DNA from 2 places in the Paenibacillus sp. FSL L8-0708 genome. Region 1 is predicted to be linked to the other one. Evidence: predicted binding sites of a transcription regulator. Region 1 holds the regulator's gene; the other holds the start of a gene.

Region 1 (7,244 bases):
TGGAGCTAATAGCTCTGTATATCTTACAAGGATTGAACTAGTGGAAGAAGTTCCTCAAGGTGATTGATTTCATGATCCGGATGAATATCAAGACTAGGTGCTCTACCTTTTCTATTAATCCAGACCGTGGTCAACCCTGCTGCCAGCCCCCCACGGATATCCGTTGTCAGCTTATCGCCGACCATAACCGCTTGCTCAGGCGTTACATCAAGAAGCTCTAAAGCATGCAGGAAAATTTCCTTATCCGGTTTGCCTTTACCAAAGCTTCCGGAAATCACAATATGATCAAAGAAAGGAATTAACTCTGGCACACCATCTAGTTTCTCTTGTTGCAGTGCAGGACAGCCGTTCGTAAGTAGCAAAAGCTTCACTTGACCCCGTAACTGTTCCAGTACATGCATTGTTTCTTCATAGATGTATGGACGTTTTCTGCGCTCTGCTGCGAATTTAGTTGCCAAGGTCTCAGCTAGTGCTTCGTCTTCCACCCCTAACACTGCAAGTCCGCGACGCCAAGACTCTTTACGATATACCGGTGCAAGCTGCTCCAATTGACGGAATTCTGGCTGTTCACCTGCCGTAAAGTTAGCCCAGAGTGCTTCATAAGGATTAATTCCGATCATCTTTGTAAATGGGAACGTCTCATAAGATTCATACAAGCTACTTGCTTCCTTACGAACTGCAACTTCTAGTTCTTGTGGATCAATCGTATCCCCGGCGGCTTCACAAGCAGAACGAAATGCTTCTTCGACGCTCCGATCATCCCACAGCAATGTATCATCAAGGTCAAATAGTACAGCAGAAATTGGCATTACAGGTCTCCCTCTCCCTTTAACTGGTCTAGTTCTATTCGTGAACTACTTCAATGTTGTGAGCTTTAGCAAATGCTTCTAATCGTGTACTCATCGCATTAGTATCATAGCGATTCATAAGTTTTGTGAAAATCCATTTCTTACGTTTCCCTTTGTGCTTAATGACTACAGCTCCACGCGAAAGGGTGATTTTCTCAATATCTGCAGCTGGAAGTCCGCGTTCGCGATTGAATTTAATAGTGGACAGTCTTGCTTTTTCCACCTTCAAGTACGGACGACGGAAGAACAATAGCGCTGCCAGCAAATAGTACAGTACTACTCCCAGCCAATTAGCCAGCATGCCATTGCCTTTGGCCTGATCAATAGAACCAACTACCCAAAACATAGTGCCAAGTATCACTAACACTACCGGAAATGCAATGTTGCGACCTTTAAAGACTTCGGCATTCTGGGTAGGAGATTTAGAGGCATAAATCGTATCCTTGCCTTGTTTCTTTCTTTGCTTGTTGATTTGCTGTGTGTTGCGTTGAACCATTCTTTCCCAAGAACGGGCCATGTGCGTTCCCCCTAGTCATCCTGAAATATCTATGAAAAGGAACAGCGAGCTAATGTTTAAGCCCCTTGTTACCTTGTTCATGCTCATCGTTATCTACTACTTCAATAGTATTTAATTGTGCTCGGAAGTTATTGCGGATATTCCCCAGGTAAATTTCACGAAGCTTGGCGCGTTCCGCCACTTCCTCTTGATTAAGGCCTACGCTCTTCTGTTTGCGTGCCAATTCGTTAATTCGCGCGACCAACTCATCAATATTCAATACTTTCCCTCCCCCTATAAATTAATTCTAACTCTGCCATGAGAAAAAGAGCTTGTCAAGGTCTACTCCCTGCAAGCTCTACTGGTCATTCTATTATGTTCTCAGAAAATTAATAAATAGGTAAAGTAAGTATGTCTCCAGCGTTAATTTGACTACTCTTAATCCCACTTGAACGTTTAATTCCTTCTATATAAACAACTGTCTTCATATCAGCTGGTTTATTCTTAAGGGCAATACTCCATAGTGTATCTCCACGTTCAACCACAATCCGCTTCTCTTCCTTCATTATAGTCGTCGATCCTGCAAACACATTTCCCACTACTGTTAGGCCAGATAATACTAGCACGAAAATCAATATTAACTTAATAAAGAAATCTTGACGGAACAACGAAATCATCCCTCCAAGCAAACGTTCCGTTATCTCTTTCACCTTAGCGGAATTACGGGCAACGTCATTATGTCCTATAGATTCAACCACTGGGGCCTTGTCGTAGATGCTGCGGTATGTACTGTATTTTAGCATAATCATCATCCTCCAAACACTTGTTCTTACTTTCGAATTTATAATAACACGAACATGTGTTTTGTTCAATACTATTTCAGAACAATTGTTCTCTTTTTTTCGAGAGACTCAAGCGGTTCATTTTATTATCATTTGTCTACCATTTTTTAACTCTAGCAGATTAATATTTATAATAGTTAGAACTTATGTTTGTGCGAACGGTAGTTCTATGTTATAATTTTCCCAAACATTACTATATGGGGTTGATTCCAATGTCAAAGATTTCAAGTCGCCAGCTGGCGATCCTGGAATTTATACGAAGCGAAGTCCGCAGCAAGGGTTATCCACCTTCCGTCCGGGAAATTGGAGAAGCTGTTGGCCTTGCTTCCAGCTCCACAGTTCACGGTCATTTGGACCGGCTTGAGAAGAAGGGACTTATTCGTCGAGATCCAACGAAGCCACGTGCAATAGAATTACTAGGCCAAGAGGATTCAGAGAATGTTCACCAATTCGCGCAGACCATCTCACGGATTCCTGTCGTAGGTAAAGTTACCGCCGGGGTACCTATCACTGCTACAGAGAATATCGAAGACTACTTCCCACTTCCTACTCACTATGTAGGTGACAACAAAGTATTTATGCTGTCTGTCATGGGTGATAGTATGGTGGACGCAGGCATTATGAATGGTGACTATGTGATTGTTCGCCAACAACAAACAGCGGACAACGGAGATATCGTTGTAGCCATGACCGAAGAAGATGAAGCAACCGTTAAGACCTTTTACAAGGAACGTGATCATATACGGCTTCAGCCGGAGAATCCAGCTTATGAGCCGCTTCGCCTTAATCGCGTAACTATTCTCGGAAGAGTCATCGGATTGTTTCGAGATATCCACTAAGTATGCACTTCTAACATAAAAGGCTGTTCCGCATATGCGGAACAGCCTTTTTTCTACGTTTTTTTGCTTTCCAACCACTTACGAACAATTGTTCCCAATGGCTAAAATGGCCATTTTCTATGAATAACCCTTTAGGCGTTCTGCTCATATCCTAATTAGAAAGGAGTGTTGCGTATAATGCCCAACTACCGAATTATTGTAGATCTGACCCAACGAATGTTATATCTTCTGGACAATGATATTGTGATTAGAGGTTTCCCTGTCGGCATCGGTAAGATGTTAACCCAATCCCCAGTGGGTGAATTCACTATTATTAACAAACAACCCGACCCAGGGGGTCCCTTCGGTGTTTTTTGGATGGGACTGTCTAAACCACACTACGGAATTCATGGAAACAATGACCCTTCCTCCATTGGGAAAGAGGTGTCCCACGGCTGCATCCGGATGTACAACGAGGATGTGTTAGCACTCGCTGCTATTGTCCCTATAGGCACACGAGTAACGATAAGAAATTAAATTCGAATGGAGGCTCGGCAACCCCCAAATCACATTAAAAAATGGGGGTCATTACATAAGTAAGTATTTTTTCATTAGCATACTAGGAGTTTGGTGATTATATGTCGAATATTGTTAACAGGATTGCAAATTGAAAAGGATGTGTTTAGTTTGAATAATTCAAAAATTAGAACCCTCGTCGATTTTAAAGTCGATGCACTGGGTAAGCTGTCCGGTTTACTTTTAAATGATGAACAAGCTAGTGGAAAAAAAGTGAATTTGCTCACCTCTTTTGGCAGCATTCAGGGAATCGTCTCTCCAACCGTCTCCAACAAAGAGGATGTATTTGATTTAAAATCTTTGATGGATGATGTAATTGTAGACGAATACATATCTTATTTGGGAGCAGAACACCCTGATAAAAATTTCAGCTATAACTTTGTTGTCCTCAATGACGTTACTGTAAGACCTTATGCTAGTTATGGGACTCCGATCGAATACAAACAGCTGATTGTTTATACCGATCATATCACTGCCTTCAATTTTCTATAGGTTTACATAATCACCTTAAAAAGCACCCTTGCAGCAACCCCCAATTTTGCATCATTTGCAGAATCGGAAGGTTTCTCTGGGTGCTTTTTTTGGGTTAATCGTGAAGCCTATCCTATAATTCCACGAATTTCCCTTTTAAAAGATACTAGTGGAGATCATTCAGGCATATCTTTCAATAAGCAACAATTTGAGTCTAATGAGATAACTAGGAGGTGTGATTATATGCTGATTTTCCTGATGTACTTATTTGCTATTTTAGGAGTTGTTTTAATTCTAAGTGCCGCCATTATAAAATTGAAAACGCTATCTGCTTCATCTGAAATTTCTAAGCTAGTTAATGCGACCTCATCTTTTAACATCAGCTTCACCAAAACATTCATTCCCCCCAATCAATCTCACTTGATCGCACTTAACGAGCCTAATAAAAAATTGGCAATCGGTACCAAAAATCCGAAGAGTAACAAAAAAGCAGTAGCAAAGCTATACTCTTTTGATAATGTAATGGGATCCGAGATTGTGGTTAACGCACTCACCCTTTCAAAAGTATCCAAAAGACATCAAAACAGCAAAACTACTGCAACAAGTGCAGATATTAACATCCTTAAGGACACCGATGAAGAAGCTAATGTGATTGAAGAGCTTACGCTTAAAATATATATGAACAGCAAAGAAACGCCTGTGTATTGTATCTCCTTCTTGCCGGGTTTATTGCCTATTCGACAATCCGACAACCAGTACAAGGAAGCTTTCTCCCAAGTACAGCAATTGCATGCACTGTTCAGGTCAATCGTCTCTGAATAATTAAGTTGCTTTTTGCGCAATAAGATGTGTGAAAATAGCAACGTCCTTGTATGGAGATAAACTGCTTAACTTAAGCTCTAGCTCCACCATTTCTACATGCCATTGCTCATCCATTTTTATTTCATTATCCACAATATATCCGTAGATATTATGTATTCCGTATATACTTCTAATCTCATAACCACACTCCGCGAGCCATTCCACTAATTGATCTTTTGTATAGATGGTAATGTCTGTTTGAATAATGCCGCTATATTCCTGCGTGTTTCCAATACTGTCTATAGCCCCCATAGGATCTTTATTCATAATGGCTTTTTTCATCACTTTTGCCACTGGATTATGAGTTATAAGAGAAAGCATTCCGTTTTCATTTTGTTTTTTACTAATGTCCATTAACAATTGTTTTGGATCATCGAGATATTCAAGCACATTATGGCAAAAAATCCAGTCATATCCGTCCGCTAATACATCTGCATCTTGTAGCGTTGCCGATCTAAAGGCTATGTTAAGACCGTCTTTACATGCAGACTCTTGCGCAATGACTATCATCTCTGGAGTCGGATCTATCCCTGTAACTGTATAACCTTTTTTTGCGAATTCACGACTGGTTATCCCAAAGCCACAGCCGATATCTAAAATAGATTTTGCCTCATCAGAGCTGCAGTGATTGTCAATTTGCTGCCAAGCGGAATGATAAAACAATCTCCCCCAAGGCATTTTAATGTAGTTTAAATAGGAATCTATTGATTTAGTAAAAGCCTTTGATGTAGACGCCATATCGCCATACCTCTCATTTGTTTTCGACATAGAAAAATCTAAAATTGCACACTAAACCCATCAAACTGGTGAATGCCCGTACCATGTGCTACTACCTTTTTCTCACGTAACTCACGAACCGCCTTTTTGACCTCTTGTAAAATAGATGGATCTAAACCCAGTGTATTATGAGAACCGAATACTTGGGTAACTCCTGGAATTTCCGTAATCTTTTCTAAGGATGCCACTAAATCAACCGGACTAGTCGAAGGGTAAAAGGCATAGATTGGCGTAACGTCATACAATAAATCACCTGTAAACAGATATCCGTTGGCATGATCAAAAAGGCTGATATGACCTGGCGAATGACCTGGTGTGTGGTATATTTCTATTTTGCGCCCGCCTATGTCGAGCACATCCCCTTCTTGTAAAAGAGCTGTTGGTTTCCCTTGAAAAGGTATGTAGGTGTTAGGATCAAAGGTTTCAGGAACAGGAAGGCTGATGTCCCGGCTCATATCTTTACGAATCTGGGCAAGGGACAAGCCTTTTATTCCGTTAATCAGCCAATCCGCATCCTCTTTATGTACATAGATTGTCTCGAATTGTCCATGACTGCCAATATGATCTGCATGCACATGCGTAGTTATGACAGCGATAGGTAAATCCGTTAACTGATCCGTTATTCTTTTAATATTATCAATACCTAATCCCGTATCAATTAACGCGGCTTGTTTTTGCCCCAAGAGTAAAAAAGAATGCACCTTTTCCCAATGTCCATATTCACTGATTGCATAGGTGGTCGGATCAATTTCCGTTACTGTAAACCAACGATCTTTAATCAATTACGCTCCCCCATTCCATTTTTCCCTTACATGCTCTTCTCCCTTACAATAATCCGCCTGTTCATCTGCTTGATAGATTTCTTGATAGGGCAAAATGTTGATTTTGCCTGAGTCTGGATATTCGCAAATATCTATTCCCTGGTTCGTTCGGAGATCCAGATACCTGCATGGTGCATCGGAATGATTATAAAGCTGGTGCGCCCCTTCCGGTCCCATTTCAAAAAATATTACATCCCCTTCAGTAACCTAAAGATCTGATATCAAAAACCAAATGCTTGGAACCCACCATTTCAGCTAATCTTTCACTCGTATGCCAAGCAAACTCTGGGATCGGAGACTGTTTTTGAGTAAATGAGACCGTATTTTCATTAAAAATCTTCACCATCTGCAACACTGCTCCTCCTTATGCTGTTCGTTCAATTACAACAAATAAAGAATCCCAGCTATAGCTAATGAAATAAGACCACCTAAAGCGGACCAATTAGCTACTTTGTTTTTAGCTTTACGGTCTCGCTTGGATTCCGAATAAAAGTTACCTCTTTGTTGTGTACCTGTCGTGAAGGCTCCAACACATATACCTGCAATTATAAAAAAGCCCAATCCTATGTAAATAAAAATTTGCATGAACTTACTCCTTCCCAGGAAAGAATTAGTTATCTATATATAAGATATTTTAACATTAAATCCCTCTACTACGTGCCATGACTTTCGGACCCAGATGACGCTATTTGCTAATTTTCAGCCTTTGGAGCATGGTTTCGGACTCCAGTGAC
Region 2 (7,244 bases), 350 kb from region 1:
AAGAACAGCAAAAGCAGTCTGAAGCTGGAGAAAGATGCACTTATTATCGCCTCTGAAGACGAATATAAGCTCAACGCTGTTATTGATATTTTACAATCAAAGATGGTGAAAAGAGGCATTACCCTAAAGAATCTGGATTTCGGTAAAGTAGAACCGGCTTCCCTGGGATCTGTACGTCAACGTTTAGGGCTTAAGCAAGGCATTGATCAGGAGAATGCGAAAAAGATTAATATTCTGATTCGTGATTCAAAATTAAAGGTGAAGAGCCAGATCCAAGGGGATCAAATTCGTGTGACCGGTAAGAGCCGCGACGATTTGCAGCAGATTATTCAGATCTTGCGTAAAGCTGATTTGCCGCTGGATCTACAATTCATGAACATGAAATAGAATTTTGTGCCCCGCAGTGCTTATTAGCACTAACAACGCGGGGTGCTTTCTGTTTTTTTGACACCTATTTATTGCTATAATATACTTGCTTAAGTAGAAATGGATTAGCCTGATTTAGGCAATTTGTATGAACGATTTAGGGGAGGAAAACTTCAGTGAATTTGCCCAACCGCATCACGCTAGCTCGTATTTGCCTGATCCCGATTATGATGTTTTTTTTACTGGTGGATTTCAGTTTTTATCCAGAACCGATACATTGGGGCTCGTTTCAGCTATCTGTTAATCATTTGGTAGCAGCTGTAATCTTTTTGCTTGCGGCCAGCACGGATGGAATAGACGGCTACATTGCTAGGAAATATAATATGGTCACCAATCTCGGTAAACTCCTTGATCCACTTGCGGACAAACTGCTGGTATCTGCAGTTCTGATTTCACTTGTGGAGCTGGGCAGATGCGATTCATGGATTGCTATTGTAATCATCAGTCGTGAGTTTGCAGTCACCGGACTTCGCCAGATTGCATTGCTAGAGGGAAAAGTGGTTGCCGCCAGCAAATGGGGCAAGATAAAGACGGTTGTACAAATTGTTGCGATCTCACTGCTGTTGTTGAATAATTTCCCATTTCAATTTGTCAGTATTCCTGTAGACGATATTGCTATTTGGGCCGCAGCGCTGATCACTATTTATTCTGGAATTGATTATTTTGTGAAGAATAAGGATCTGCTACAGCTGCATAATGCGTAAGCATGTAAGCTGGATATACAAGGAAAGGTAATAGGTGAAGCACCTATTACCTTTTTTGAAATCCAAAAGCAGTGTACCTACATTATAACGAGGAGGCGAAAGCCAGGTATGAAAGCGGAGATTATTGCAGTAGGGACAGAGCTTTTGCTCGGTCAAATCGTGAATAGTAATGCCCAGTTTTTGTCTATAGAGCTAGCTGCCATCGGGATCGATGTATACTTTCAAACCGTTGTCGGTGATAACAGCAGCCGCCTGCAGCAAGCCATCGAGATCGCTCAGAGTCGGGCCGACGTTATTATCTTTACGGGCGGAATTGGCCCCACTGAGGATGATCTGACTAAAGATGCACTGGCTGCATCGCTAGGTAGAATGCTCCATATTGATCGTTTGGCGATGGATCATGTACAACGTTTCTTTGATGATCGTAAGATCGTTATGACCGAAAATAACCGCAAACAGGCACTTATAATTGAAGGAACTACACCGTTGCCGAATGAAATCGGTCTTGCGGTTGGGATTGCTTTTGAGCATGAGAAGAAATATTATATTGTGCTTCCAGGTCCACCTCGTGAGATGAAACCGATGTTCGTAGATAAAGCAGTACCGTGGCTACAGCAGCACGCCTTGACGAACGAAACACCGCTTTATTCAAAAATGCTCAAATTTGCCGGCATCGGAGAATCACTGCTGGAGGACAAGCTCATCGAACTGATTCACAGTCAGACGGATCCAACGATTGCTCCGTATGCCAAAGAGGGAGAGGTAACTGTTCGTATTTCGACAAAGGCCCCTTCTGAGCATGAAGCTACAAAAAAGCTGGAGATACTGGAACAACAAATCAAGGAGATTTTGCCGGAACATTTGTATGCGAACATTGATGTGCCGCTGGAGCAATTGATTGTGGATTGGATGGCGGATGCCGGCCTGACCTTAAGTGCGGCAGAGAGCTGCACCGGAGGTTTGCTGATGGAGAGCATAACAAATATTCCAGGCAGTGCATCGATGTTTGCCGGCGGAATCGTCTGCTATTCGAATGACTTAAAGAAAAAGCTACTGAATGTGCCAAGTGCTTATTTGGAGGGACCCAATGCTCCTGGAGCCGTAAGTCGAGAAGTTGCCGAGGTGTTGGCTGACCAAGTGAGAATGATTGCAGACAGCGATTTCGGCTTATCTGTTACGGGTGTGGCTGGACCGGGTTATTCTGAGCGCAAGCCTGTTGGACTTGTATTTATCGGCTTGGCTGAACGGGGACGTAAGACAGAGGTCTATGAGCTTAATCTTAAAGGTACACGGGAAAATATCCGGTTGCGTACTGTAAAGGCTCTGCTGTATCGTCTGTGGCGGAGACTTGAGGAACGCAAGGTGGAGACACCTCTTGAGGGTTCAGACTTGTAATGGGAGATTAGCCCAGTTATAATAAACACATACGGAAGAACCGTGGCACTGAGATTTCTTTGCTGCGGTTTTTTGTATATTTGCAGAGATTTTGATCACGATGGCTACTCATGATCATAAGTCGTTGATGTCCGGTGAAGTGGGGAATTTAACTAACTTCTATCTCCGGAGGGAGGCTTACAATAAAAGGGATAAATAACGCCCAAGACAAAAAAAACGAATGTATGTTCGAAAAAAAGCTTGGCAAGACCTTAAAAACACGTTATTATATTACTATAAACAGTGAAGGAAGTGGTCTGATTGTCAGATCGTCGTGCAGCGCTTGATATGGCGCTTCGTCAAATAGAAAAACAATTTGGTAAAGGTTCGGTAATGAAACTGGGAGAATCCACGCATATGCAAGTGGAAGTTGTACCTAGCGGATCTTTGGCACTTGATATTGCGTTAGGTATAGGCGGACTTCCAAAGGGACGTATTATTGAAGTATATGGACCGGAATCTTCAGGTAAAACAACAGTTGCTCTTCATGCTATTGCAGAAGTGCAAAGACAAGGCGGACAAGCTGCATTTATCGATGCCGAGCATGCGCTTGATCCGAAATATGCACGTAACTTGGGCGTAAATATCGATGAATTGCTGCTTTCTCAGCCAGACACGGGTGAACAAGCGCTGGAAATCGCCGAAGCACTTGTTCGTAGTGGAGCCGTTGATATTATTGTCGTTGACTCCGTTGCTGCTTTGGTACCTAAGGCTGAAATTGAAGGCGATATGGGTGATTCCCACGTCGGATTGCAGGCTCGCTTGATGTCTCAAGCACTTCGTAAGCTTTCTGGTGCCATTAGCAAATCCAATACGATCGCTATCTTTATCAACCAGCTTCGTGAGAAGATCGGTGTTATGTTCGGTAACCCTGAGACAACTCCGGGTGGTCGTGCATTGAAATTCTACTCTTCTGTACGTTTAGATGTACGTCGCGTAGAGAGCATCAAGATGGGGAACGATGTGGTTGGTAACCGTACTAAGATCAAGATTGTGAAGAATAAAGTAGCTCCTCCATTTAAACAGGCTGATGTTGATATCATGTACGGTGAAGGGATTTCCAAAGAGGGAAGTCTTGTAGATATCGGTACTGAAATGGATATCGTGAATAAGAGTGGTGCATGGTATTCCTACGAAGGCGAGCGTCTCGGTCAAGGTCGTGAGAATGCTAAACAGTTTTTGAAGGAACATCAGGATATAGCCCTTATTATTGAGAATAAGATCCGTGAAGCAAGTAATTTATCCACTATTGTTGCTGCGCCGAAGAATGAAGATATTATTGCAGAGCAAGAAGAAGAAGAGAAATTGCTTCTCGAAATCGAATAGTATATTAAGCAATAGGACGCCCTGTGATTGATTGTTGCAGGGTGTCTTTTCTTAACAAGTAATGAAAGTAAGACGATAACCGATCTATTGCTATGAGGTGACAAACAACTATGGTAATACAACTGGATTTTGAAGCAGAAGAACAAGATGAGCAGGTGTTATCTGATTTTCCTGAAGGAGAACTCTTAGAGATCACTAAAGTAGAACGTCAAAAGAAATCTGACCACCGTTATATCATACATTTCGGAGCATATAACATGACTGTGCACGAGGACGTCATGATTAAATATCGAATGATTACTGGTAATTCTTTTATGAAGGCTGATTTGTTGGAAATTGTTGTAGCTGATGAGCGTCAACGAGCTTATGTAGAAGGCCTCCGTTATCTAGAACGTAAACCACGCACCGCTATGGAAATGACTCGCCGTTTACGCCAGAAGGAAATAGGAGAGACTATTATTGCGGAAGTGGTGCAGCGGCTGCAGGAGGAAAGACTTCTTGATGACCCTTTATATGCTAAGCAATGGGCAGAGCAACGAATAGCGAACCAGCGGAAAGGGAAGATGTGGATTCGACAAGAGCTACGTGAGAAAGGGATTGACAAAACCCTTATATCGGAAGCTTTGGAGAATATTACTCCTGAACAAGAGCTGGAGAGCGCACTCGAAACTGGGCGCAAGAAATGGAATCTCATCCGTGGAGAAGCTTCAGATAAGCGAAGAAAGACTGGAGCCTTCCTTATGCGCCGTGGATTTTCGGGCGATATGGTTCGCCAAGTGATCAATACTTTACTTGCGGAAGACAATTATGAAGGTGAAGATGAGGAGTTTTACTAGAATCACTGATTCTCTTGACATTAATGCGTATATCGACTCTCTTGACAATGTCTTTTTATAAATAATAAAATATAACATGAATCGGCATAAAATTAGAATCCTTTTTCCTTCCCAAAAAGGAGACTGTTTTAAACGGTTCACGTACAACTCATATGAAATGTAATCGCCGGATAAGGCGGGCAGTGTGCATGTGCAGCATGTGCAGTATGGCAATCGGTTGTTTACCGGTTTTTTGTATGGTGATGAACGGATAGTTAAACAACTGCACAATTCCCAGGGATATACCTTGGAGAGGAACCAACGAGGAGGTGAACAGATGCTGGAATCATGGATCTGGGTCATTATCGTTCTCGTTGTAGCTGCAATATTCTTTGGGTTCGGTTATTTTATTCGTAAATCCCTTGCAGAAGCTAAAATCCAAAGCGCAGAAAGAGAAGCCGTTGTCATCGTTGAGAATGCGAAGAAGGACGCTGAGGCGCTGAAGAAAGAAACAGTATTGGAAGCTAAGGACGAAGTCCATAGAATCCGTACTGAAGCTGAGAAAGAAACTCGTGAACGTCGGAATGAAATCCAACGGCAAGAGAGACGTTTGCTGCAAAAGGAAGAATCTCTGGATAAAAAAATGGAATCGCTTGAAAGAAAAGAAGAACAAGTAGCTAACAAAGAGAAACGAATTGATGAAACCCAACAGCAAATTGATGTTATTTACAAAAACCAAGTCACTGAATTGGAACGTATCTCCAATTTAAGCATCGAAGATGCAAGAAGTATCATTCTTAGCAATGTTGAGCAAGAAGTTCGCCATGAAACGGCACAAATGATCAAAGAAATTGAACAGCAGGCGAAAGAAGAAGCGGATAAGAAATCCCGTGAAATCATCACACTCGCTATCCAACGCTGTGCAGCTGATCACGTAGCGGAAACAACGGTTTCAGTTGTTACGTTGCCGAATGAAGAGATGAAAGGTCGGATTATCGGTCGTGAAGGCCGTAATATTCGTGCTTTGGAAACTCTTACAGGTATCGACCTCATTATTGATGATACGCCGGAAGCAGTTATTTTGTCAGGATTTGATCCAATCCGCCGTGAAGTGGCCCGTACGGCACTTGAGAAATTGGTGGCTGATGGACGTATTCACCCCGCTCGTATTGAAGAGATGGTGGAGAAATCCCGCAAAGAAGTGGACGAACGGATTCGGGAATATGGTGAACAAGCTACTTTCGAAGTGGGCGTTCACGGTTTGCATCCAGATTTGATCAAGATTCTGGGGCGTCTGAAATTCCGTACAAGCTATGGTCAAAATGTATTGAAGCACTCCATGGAGGTTGCTTATTTAACAGGACTGATGGCCGGTGAGCTTGGGGAAGACATCGTGCTTGCAAAACGTGCAGGATTACTCCATGATATCGGCAAAGCGCTGGATCATGAAGTGGAAGGTTCGCATGTTGAGATCGGCGTTGAACTAGCGAAGAAATATAAAGAACATCCGGTTGTTATCAACAGTATCGCATCTCATCATGGAGACTGCGAAGCTACCTCGGTTATTGCTATGTTGGTTGGTGCCGCTGACGCATTGTCGGCTGCTAGACCTGGTGCTCGCCGTGAAACACTGGAAACGTATATTAAACGTCTAGAGAAACTGGAAGAAATCTCAGAGTCATTCGAAGGCGTTGAGAAATCATTTGCTATTCAAGCGGGCCGTGAGGTGCGCGTGATGGTACAGCCAGAGAAGATTGACGATGCAGAGGCATTCCGTCTTGCTCGCGATATTACGAAGATGATTGAAAGTGAACTGGATTATCCAGGACATATCAAGGTTACCGTTATTCGTGAGACACGGGCTGTTGAATACGCTAAATAGGCAATAAGTAGATAACATACGCTTCGGAAATAACGATATTTATGATCGTTTCCTGGTACATGTTTCTGCTAGGAATATAAGGTTAAAGGATAAGATATAACTTATACTTTCTTATATTTGATGAAAATTGGCCCCTAAGCGGGGCCTTTTTTCTTTTAAATATGAAGACTTATCCGCTAGATGAAGAGGTTAAGATTAGGAGGAGAGAAACATTAAAGTACTATTCATTGGAGATATCGTAGGTAGTGTAGGCAGGAAGGCACTTCGGGAGATGTTGCCCTCATTAAAAAGCAAATATCAACCACATATAATTATAGTTAACGGTGAAAATTCTGCTGCCGGTAGAGGTATTACCAAAGCGATCGCAAATGAATTTTTTAACTGGGGCGTTCACGGAATCACCATGGGCAATCACACATGGGACAACAAGGATATCTTCGAGTTTATTGACGATGAGGCCCGGATTATCCGTCCTGCTAATTTTCCTCCAGGAACACCGGGAAGAGGATATACAGTTGTTAAAGGTAACGGCAAAGAGCTGGCTATAGTTAACCTGCAAGGCCGCACATTTTTGCCTGCGATTGATTGTCCTTTCCGTGTGGGTGAAGAAATTGTGGAAGAGCTACGTCGAGATCATAAATGCATTCTCGTTGATTT

Evidence for each region. Region 1 encodes LexA, which represses DNA repair genes until DNA is damaged. Its sites were predicted from a motif close to CGAACATATGTTCG; they were not measured.
Region 2: recA (recombinase RecA) is a predicted target of LexA. The motif match lies at 2,743-2,756, and genes of this name have one in related genera.

The regions. Positions count from the first base shown of each region.
Region 1 is NZ_JBBPBC010000001.1:4,345,373-4,352,616, forward strand. It holds gene NYE58_RS20670 (HAD family hydrolase) at 24-809, opposite strand; gene NYE58_RS20675 (hypothetical protein) at 844-1,365, opposite strand; gene NYE58_RS20680 (DUF896 domain-containing protein) at 1,415-1,624, opposite strand; gene NYE58_RS20685 (LysM peptidoglycan-binding domain-containing protein) at 1,734-2,147, opposite strand; gene lexA (transcriptional repressor LexA) at 2,399-3,025, shown strand; gene NYE58_RS20695 (L,D-transpeptidase) at 3,203-3,541, shown strand; gene NYE58_RS20700 (hypothetical protein) at 3,692-4,072, shown strand; gene NYE58_RS20705 (hypothetical protein) at 4,295-4,873, shown strand; gene NYE58_RS20710 (methyltransferase domain-containing protein) at 4,874-5,650, opposite strand; gene NYE58_RS20715 (MBL fold metallo-hydrolase) at 5,689-6,471, opposite strand; gene NYE58_RS20720 (hypothetical protein) at 6,710-6,862, opposite strand; gene NYE58_RS20725 (DUF5316 domain-containing protein) at 6,892-7,095, opposite strand.
Region 2 is NZ_JBBPBC010000001.1:4,700,119-4,707,362, reverse strand. It holds gene NYE58_RS22495 (YajQ family cyclic di-GMP-binding protein) at 1-387, shown strand, start outside; gene pgsA (CDP-diacylglycerol--glycerol-3-phosphate 3-phosphatidyltransferase) at 543-1,130, shown strand; gene NYE58_RS22485 (competence/damage-inducible protein A) at 1,239-2,525, shown strand; gene recA (recombinase RecA) at 2,826-3,890, shown strand; gene NYE58_RS22475 (regulatory protein RecX) at 4,001-4,726, shown strand; gene rny (ribonuclease Y) at 5,043-6,587, shown strand; gene NYE58_RS22465 (TIGR00282 family metallophosphoesterase) at 6,799-7,244, shown strand, end outside.